One region of the Mucilaginibacter robiniae genome, then DNA from elsewhere that is predicted to be linked to it. Evidence: riboswitches for the same ligand, from Rfam matches in the RefSeq annotation. Region 1 holds a riboswitch; the other holds the start of a gene.

Region 1 (4,425 bases):
CTGTAAGGAAAATCAGGATTGGATGAAAAGGAGGCAATGTGAATCTGTGCGCCGAACTTAGATTTTACCGCTTCATGATAATGTTTCGCTATAGCTTCACTGCCTCTCTTATCATTCAGTAATTGCTTGTCGCTGTCTGTTACCGGAATCAGTTGAACCGCGTAACTGTAGCCGGATATCTCTTCCACCTGATAGTTCATTTGATGTTTCTTTTGCATAACAACAGGGATGCGGCTTTGATTAACCTGTAGTTAACTTCAGGTAACTAAATTCAACAATCATTCAGCACAGCTGTTGTAAAAGAATGAAGCATGAAGATAAATTTCAGATTTCAGTTCAGTTGCCTGAAGAAAAATCTGCAACGGCGCTTGGGATTACACATCCCGATGAAACCTTCAGTTTTGAACTGAATGGTAATCCTGTGTCTATTATCAACAACGGCGACAACTCATGGAGTCTGGTGAGTGGCGCTGTAGCACAGGAAACGGTCAATGTAATTGGGGACGCCATTGAACAATATTACCAGGACCAGGCATTGTAATTATGATGAAACGAAAATTCGCAGGCAAGACCGTAGTCGTGACGGGTGCCTCGGCCGGTTTGGGAAGAGCCATAGTGCGGGAATTTGCCAAACAAGGCGCTTCACTTGCGCTGCTGGCCAGGGGCACAGACGGGCTGAATGCCGCCGTGAAAGAAGTCGAAGCGCTGGGCGGTAAAGCCAAAGCCTATCCGACAGCCTGATGGGCACCGCAGACCAAGTCAAAGATGCTCATTAGGGCCTGAATAGCATTCATCTAGTGGGGTGTAACGGCCAAACGGGGAAATTTTGTCAGTGCTGTCCCTTTCCTGCTGTCCGACGACGCAGCCTGCATCACCGATGCCATTTGGGTGTGGATGGTAGTATGGGTGTCGGTCGCAGCGGATCTGATCAACGCTTTTATATCAACAAACAGCTTTAGATTGAAAGCCGTTTGTTGATATAAAAGAACTAAGCGAAGGTATAAAGCTTTTGAAAAAATGAATGAAGGTTAACAGTTCAAAAATGGTCGAGAAAAGTTCAAGCAGTTCAATAATTGTTTGAGGTAGAAAACCGGATTTAGTCCTGCTTCACTTTAAAAAGTTTCGAAAACAGGAACGGTTTTAAAACCCGTGCAAACGCGGTTTGCGAGACATTTTCGTTACCTTGCTGCAGCCTCTTTTTGGCTTCTGCAATCAGAGCGATATGGATCAGTTCAATGACGGTTTTACCAGTTTCCTGCTTCAACAAATCGCTCAGTCCGCATTGGCCCTTGCTTTGGCAATCATGGCCTCAGTGATGTCGATACCAATCACCCTGCCTCACCGGCTTCCGTCCTGCCCACGAAGCAGTCATTGCCCGCACCACTGCCCAGATCAATTACGGTTTGCCCTGCACTGATTCTGGCAGGCTGGGCGGACAGGCCGCAGCCCAGGCCCAAATCAGCATCCGGGCTATAGCCGCTCAGCTCGGTATCATCATCGCTCATGATATTGTACAGCTCGGTGGAGCAGCCACCCGCTCCGCAGCACTAGGCTTGGTTTTCAGCTTTATCCTGTAAGACAATGTCGCTGTACTTCTGCCTTACCATGTCTGTTGTCTGTTGGTTGCTTTGCACCGTTTGTATTGTAACATTATAATGGATAGCTGTTAAAAATTTAACAGCAGGTTTTTAATTCAATATAAAAAATCATACACAGACCTAAATCTTTTCGCAATCTGGTCCAGGCTTTCGGTTCGATGCAATAGCAGGTGCTGACGCCCTCTATGGTGCCTTGAATGATACCTGCATTCTTCAATTCTTTGCAATACCCGTAAGCTATATCGCAATATTGCGATAAGCCTTAAACCTTTCAAATTTTTATGGTTTCCCTTAAGCAATTAATTTTTTGAGGATAACCTTAAATGAACAATAAAATATAGTTGAATAACACCAATGTAAATCACGATATTGAGCTATTTATACTTCCTAACAGGTGATAGTAAGCAGTCAAATCACTTGAAGTAGTCACCAAAATATTTCACTAATAATCGTATATTTTGCATTTTTAATACCAGATGCTCATTTCACAATTATTTTTTCAATTAAAATAATTGCTTTTTAAACTTCGAAGTTGTAAGTTTGCTTTAACGGAAATGGTGTCCTTCCGGTTGAGTTCTCAACAAACCGCATTTTGCTGATGGCGCCTGCAGACTGAAGTTGACCTTTTGAATTGAGGTTGATATTATTTGTTTGTAGGATATGCGGTTCAAATACACGTTATCTTCAATTTCACCCTTTTTAAAACCGGTAGTGTGCTTTATCATACTGTTGACTTTTTTGGTGTTTCTTCGGGGTAACCGAGGAACGTGGCTCCAGTTATATCAATGGCATCTAATTTACCCCACCGAAACGTTTCAGGGCGTGCAGTGGCTCACCGGTCCTGTTCTTTTACCATCCATCCTGACTTTAATACTAAGCCGCCGTTTCCCATCTGGGTGGACAACGGTCTTGTGTGCACTAATCTTTGCCTTTTACCTGCATCTGCCGCTACGCTATAAATTTTTTCCTTCCCAGCAGAGCCCGTCTGCAGCTATGGGCACTCAGTTGGCGCCACTGCTGATCAGAGGGCAATCATCCACCCGCAGCTTTCCCTCAGCTCATGCGCTTGGAATAGCGGTATTAGGAACCGGCCTGGCTTGGTTATACCGGAATAACAAGCGAATGCAGCGTACACTGGCTGTCACTACGATGGGTCTTGCTTATCTATCTATTTTCAACGGCCTGAGTTTTCCTGCAGATGTTCTTATCTCCCTGTTGCTGGGTGTAGCTGTAACTATATTTGTGATTGCTTTTTACGGTCCTATAATAATCCGCTGGTACCAGCGCAGAGGAGAGCTGATCCAGGATATCTTGGTCGCCATGCTTCGGACTATCTCCATTAGCCTCATCATGATTCAACTTCAGGAAGGAATACATCTATGAGGATTGCGGTTTTTAGCGATATACACGGTAACCTGCCGGCGTTGGAAGCTGTCTGGGCCGACTTGCAAAATGCACAGCCGGATGCAGTATATTGCCTGGGCGACCTGGTCAACCTCGGACCCTGGCCCAACGAGGTTGTAGAATTTATACGTGGGCGCCGGATCAGTAGTCTCATGGGTAATCATGATCAGGGTATCGGGCAGGGAGTACCCGAATTTCCCTTCTCTTACCAGACAGAGGAAGAGCATGAGGCCGGTTTACGGGCTATTGCATTTACCAACGCAACGCTTAAAGAAAGCAACCGTCAGTACTTGCAGACCCTGCCATTACAACTGACACTTACATTTAATCCCGCCTTCGGTACACAGGCACTCGTGCTGACCCACGGCAGTCCCGCCAGTATAAATGAATACGTGTTTGAAGACTGCCCTGAGCCACATTTGGTGCAACTGATGGGCCAGGCTAATGCAAAGGTGCTCCTGATGGGGCATACGCACCGGCCTTATATCCGGCGGTTCATATTAGATGAAGGCGCCGCCCGCCTAACTAAGCTGGCCGTCAATGTAGGCTCAGTGGGAAAACCAAAAGATGGTGATCCAAGGGCTGCCTACGCACTGCTTACTATTTTACCTTTAAAGGAGGATCTGGTTAGTGCCCTGGACGTTCAGATCAAACGTGTGCCCTACAATGTACAACAGGTGCAACAAGCAATCCGCGCAAGCGGTTTACCTGATTTGTATGCACAACTTTTAACTAACGCATAAACGATATGAAAAATAATTTTAATTCCAATCATCTTAGGGCTATCGGCTCAGTCATTCATGTCGCCGCGGAATACCTAGAAGCTATGGAAGAACTGCTTGCTTATGCCAAATTGCCGCAAGAAAAAACCGGCGTAATTATGCTATCTGACGATCTTACCACAGATCAGCACGAGGCTGTGATTGCTCAGCTCAATCTGACAAAAACGGCCCTGCAAAACTTTAGCCGGTTTTACGCGATTGATAAAGAAACGCAAAGCTTAAATAAGTTATTGAACATTAAAGCGGTTCGTTTGTGGGAAGACCTGTCAGGCGCTGAATTTGAACGCCTGATAGGTTACGGCCCAACTGACGAAAATGACCGCGCCGGGTATCATAGCTTTTTGCAGCCGCTTATCGAACTTAGCCAGCAACTCATTCAAATAACAAATCCATAATCCTATGAAAATTACCAATCTCATCGCCCGGGAAGTATTAGACTCCAGAGGCAACCCTACGGTCGAAGCAGAAATTACTTTGGAAGACGGTTCAACTGCCCGCGGCATCTCGCCTTCCGGTGCCAGCACCGGCGAAAAAGAAGCGGTTGAACTCCGTGACGGCGACAAGACCCGCTACCAGGGCAAAGGCGTGGAAAAAGCCGTTGCCGGCCTGAACGGCGAAGTCAGGAGCGCCATTGCCGGTCA
Region 2 (4,425 bases), 1.4 Mb from region 1:
CTTCTTCGCGCCTCAGGCTTGCCCAAAAAGCTACATCAATAACGGCTTCAATGATACTGCTATGTGTAGGAGAAGCCAAATTACCTTCACCCAAATCATCAGCTAAGGCTAGGTGGGTTGCAAAATGCGCCTCAATAGCCGGTGCAATAATACGTGCAGGTAAATAGGTAGATTCGGATAACATAGCAGGTTTGAAAATTTACAACAATGATAGCAATGTGTATCGAGATAATTAATCGTGTTCAGCCATACGGATGTCAAATACCACCTGCTGTTTGGCTGGTAACTTCACCCTTACAGTTAAAGGTACACTGCTTTATTTTTTAAACCTAAATTTATACTTAGCCAGTTTTTGGTGAAGATAACCGCGTTGTTTGTTTAAATCAGCTAAGGTTGTTTCATCCTGTAAATTAGCATCAAACAGCTTAGGTATGGCAATGCGTTGCGAACTGTAAATGCCGGTATGTCCGCTAAACAGATAAGCCGTAAAGCAGGCTACGGCAAACAGTAAGGCATGTTCACCGCCAAATAGTTCAATACCCATAAATGTGCAGGCTAATGGAGTGTTGGTAGCTCCGGCAAATACCGCTATAAAGCCTAAAGCTGCAAATAAACTTACAGGTGCATCCAATAGTCCGGAAAGTGTGTTGCCAAGTGTAGCGCCTATATAAAATAAAGGCGTTACCTCGCCGCCTTTAAAGCCGCTGCCTAAAGTTAAAGTGGTATATAAGGTTTTCCATAGCCAGCTCCAGGTATCAGCGCCACCCGCATGAAAGCTGGAAGGGATAGTTACTGCACCTGGGTACTGCGCATCAACCCCTAAACTTAAATAATCGGGTTTACCTATAATGTAGGTAAGCCCTATAATAAGCAAACCGCCGGTTAAAGGTATTAGCCATTTGTGGGTGAACAAAGCAATGAAAGTTGCTTTAATTTCATTCACCATTAAGGAAAACAACCAGCTTGCTAAACCAAAGGCAACAGAAGCAAGAACTACCTTAGCCAGCAATACCCAATTAAATGGCAGGTAGGCCGACAGCATATAAGACGTTTTTGCCAGTACATCAATATGATAAGCGGTATGATGAACACCCCAGGCTGATACGGTAACATCACCCACAATGGCGGCAATAAGAGCTGGCAGGATAGCATCATATTTGATGCGGCCAATACTTAATACCTCTAAGGCAAAAATAGCGCCGGTAAGCGGCGTACCGAATACAGCGCCAAAGCCGGCAGCTACGCCAGCCGTGAGTACCAAGTGCATATCGGCCTCGTTTAACTTAAACCATTTACCGAACATACCTGCAATGCTGCCGCCTATTTGTACAGCGGTACCCTCGCGCCCGGCCGAGCCGCCAAACAGGTGGGTGATTACCGTAGTAAGTAAAATAATAGGTGCCATTTGTGGAGGTATCCCACCACCGGGCTTATTAATTTCGTCCATAATCAGGTTGTTGCCCTTTTCGGATGATTTACCTACCGACTGGTAAATAAAGTGAATAGCAATACCTGCCAATGGTAATAAAAACAGCAACCAAGTATGACTAAATCTGAAATGAATGGCCCAGCTGAGCAGCCATAAAAACAAAGCGACTACGCTACCAATAATTATGGCAACAGGCAAGATAAGCACCGTCCAACGTAAGCCGTATTTTAAAGTTTGAATAACAGGATGGTTGTAGAAAGCGGAAGAAGATTTAAAATTTTTCACCTACAAATGCATAGTACCGCATACCATAAAATATGCAGTTAGTTATTTGCAGGCGCCATCAGCAATATGCGGTTCGTTGCAAAGCAACCGGAAGACACCATTTCCTTACTGCAAAGATAGCAGTTAGCCTGTTTAATTAGGCTACAAAAATGTTAAAAATGTAACCCTGATTTCAAATATCATGATCGGTATACTAAAATACCTAAATAGGTGTTAAGAAGGAGGTAACTACCACAGCATCACACATTCACACAATATACATGCTGCGGTGTTTTTAACTTAGAAATACGATCTATTGATATGCCTTCGAAGAAAATAGCTTCTATAACAACAGTTACATCATTTAAGCTAAACCAACTGGTTCTGCTACTCTTAGCTTTAGTTTTTGGAGCAGCTTCAAGTAGGGCAGAAGACTTTAAGTTTAAACTTAAAAATGAATCCAAAAGTAGCTTACTTGTTTTTTATAAAATATCGAAAAAATCGGGCGCTTTCAAGGTGAAATCATTGATGAAGCTAAAGCCGGATGAAGAGCGTATTAAAGAAGTTGAAGTAAGTAAAGGAGATACCATTTCTTTTTATGGGCAGAACCAGGAAGACGTGACCTCTGCTTTAATAAAAAAGGATTACACCTATTTGAATGCCCATAAAAATCAGGTCTTTTACATACCGATTGTTATTCCTGAAAAAGAGAATGCCAGTTTTGAATCGTTGCAGAACTTAAGCCTGCAACTGGAACACAATAAGGTGCTGAACTTTTTGCTCAAGCTGGATTCCAGTACGGTTAGCAGCTTTTCATTACTGGAAAACAACTTTCAGAATGTGTACCCATTAGGGACCTTTATTTTTGTAGATACGAAAACCAATCGGTTGTTGTTGCCTCCACTTGAACCTTCGTACTGGAACAATAGCGAGAATTATTTAACCATTCAGGATAGCTTGTATGCTTTAGTAACTACCCAACACCAGGTACAGGCCGATGCACAGATTGCCTATTTTTTGGGCAGATTAAGCAATTCGTTTAATAACAACAACTGTGTAGAACTGGACTTTAAAGGGAAATTATCTCTAATTAGATGGCGGCCTAGTCCTAATGCTAATATTTACCAGATATTTAATGATAATGCCGTGAAGGCTTTTATTCAAAACTGTTATGCGCAAATTGATAACCCCGATCAGCAATATCAACGCTATCGCTTATATTTCTTGACCTCGTATGAACGGGTAGATAATCTGGAGGTATATGGTCGCAAGTTTTACAATTTCGGCAATCAGACAGATTTGTCTATAAGCAGCAATCCTGGATTTCAGTTAGTGAGTTCTAATGTAGGGCTGATGTATGCCAAAAACCGCACACTAAGCAATTATTATTCAGTGCAAAACGCTGTATTGCGTACGAAGGCTTATGATTTTACCTCACTGTTGTTTAAGGGCTTTAAAAACGATATAAAAGCCAGAATTGTAACTGATACTTACATGCGCCAGAGGCAGGTACAGTCTGCTATTTTGGGTGAGTACGAAAACTTGATTAGCTATAATCCTAACTCGCAAGGGTTAAGTTTAGCGAAACTTTCTAAACGCGATTCATCATCATTAATTCCGGTGTTAACTACTGTAGCTAATTTAACGCCTTATAATTATCAAGCTTTAGATACCGCCAAAGCAGCACCTGCTGGTAAAAACGATCAGGTTGAGGCATATAACAACCGTGCACGTATGTTTAATGCACATTTATCAGAAATTAACAGCTTGGTTAAACAACTGAACCAGATAGATGCCGACATTACCAAAATTAGTCAAACCAAAACTGATGCCGGTTATGCAAATACCTCCAAAAGCACACCCGGTTTGCTTAACGAAATTGAGGTGAGTACAACTTTAGTACGGAAAGAATAAGTAGATTAGTAATCTGTAAATGCAGAATCGCCCTTTGTTCGTGCGATATTTAGAAAAGAACTTGGAATAATTAAGAATAAAAGATTATACCTTAATCTTAAGTTATTTTAAGCAGGTAACAAATCGTGAATTTTTTTAAGCAATTCATTCATACCATATACTTTAGGTAGTGTTGCATCTGGCTTGTATCCGGTCAAGTCTTCATCGGTCATGACCGAGGCGAAAATTACAGGCAAATCTTTGAATGAACTATGTTGTTTAAGTTGTTGCAGTATTTGCCTGCCATCATAACCATTTAAGTACCCATCCAGAATAACCAAATCAACATTATTTCTGAATAGGCAAGAAAAAATATTATTGTAAGTTCTGCATATTAATGGTTCATAGCCAGCTTTATGCAAAACCATTTCAATAGCCTCTGTTAAATCCTCGTTATCTTCAACAATCAAAATGCGCTTACTCATGATATTTTGAAGGATTTAACAGGAATACCAAGCTTTAGTTTTAGTGTACAGGTGAATATGACACTGATTTATTTTGGTTCAAAGTAAATTGAATAGCAGGGCTCAATTCATGAATATCAAAGGGCTTTTTAATATAACCGTCGGCTTTGGCAGTAACTGCCAATTCTTCTATATGCGGGTAGGCTGATAACAACATTACCGGAATGTTTTCAGTAGCCTTTTGGCTTTTAAGTCTTTGGCAGTGGATACTACCTGTATCTACATCACAAAGACATTCATCTATTAAGATAATATCGGGTTTAATCAGGTTTAATCGGGTTAGGATATCAGCATTAGTTGAGGAAACTACCTCAT

Evidence for each region. Region 1 has a riboswitch for fluoride ahead of HH214_RS09245 (phosphatase PAP2 family protein). Riboswitches for the same ligand answer to the same signal wherever they lie in the genome.
Region 2: another riboswitch for fluoride. It lies ahead of HH214_RS15165 (voltage-gated chloride channel family protein); the one in region 1 lies ahead of HH214_RS09245 (phosphatase PAP2 family protein).

What each region holds. Positions count from the first base shown of each region.
Region 1 covers NZ_CP051682.1:2,068,435-2,072,859, forward strand. Annotated here, with positions in the region: gene HH214_RS09220 (hypothetical protein) at 1-218, opposite strand, end outside; gene HH214_RS09225 (hypothetical protein) at 305-541, shown strand; gene HH214_RS09230 (SDR family NAD(P)-dependent oxidoreductase) at 544-741, shown strand; gene HH214_RS09235 (hypothetical protein) at 1,097-1,264, opposite strand; gene HH214_RS09240 (hypothetical protein) at 1,404-1,577, shown strand; fluoride riboswitch at 2,140-2,213, shown strand; gene HH214_RS09245 (phosphatase PAP2 family protein) at 2,421-2,981, shown strand; gene HH214_RS09250 (metallophosphoesterase family protein) at 2,978-3,745, shown strand; gene HH214_RS09255 (hypothetical protein) at 3,751-4,179, shown strand; gene eno (phosphopyruvate hydratase) at 4,184-4,425, shown strand, end outside.
Region 2 covers NZ_CP051682.1:3,433,175-3,437,599, forward strand. Annotated here, with positions in the region: gene HH214_RS15160 (putative sensor domain DACNV-containing protein) at 1-184, opposite strand, end outside; gene HH214_RS15165 (voltage-gated chloride channel family protein) at 317-1,714, opposite strand; fluoride riboswitch at 1,757-1,828, opposite strand; gene HH214_RS15170 (hypothetical protein) at 2,015-3,607, shown strand; gene HH214_RS15175 (response regulator) at 3,715-4,071, opposite strand; gene HH214_RS15180 (response regulator transcription factor) at 4,112-4,425, opposite strand, start outside.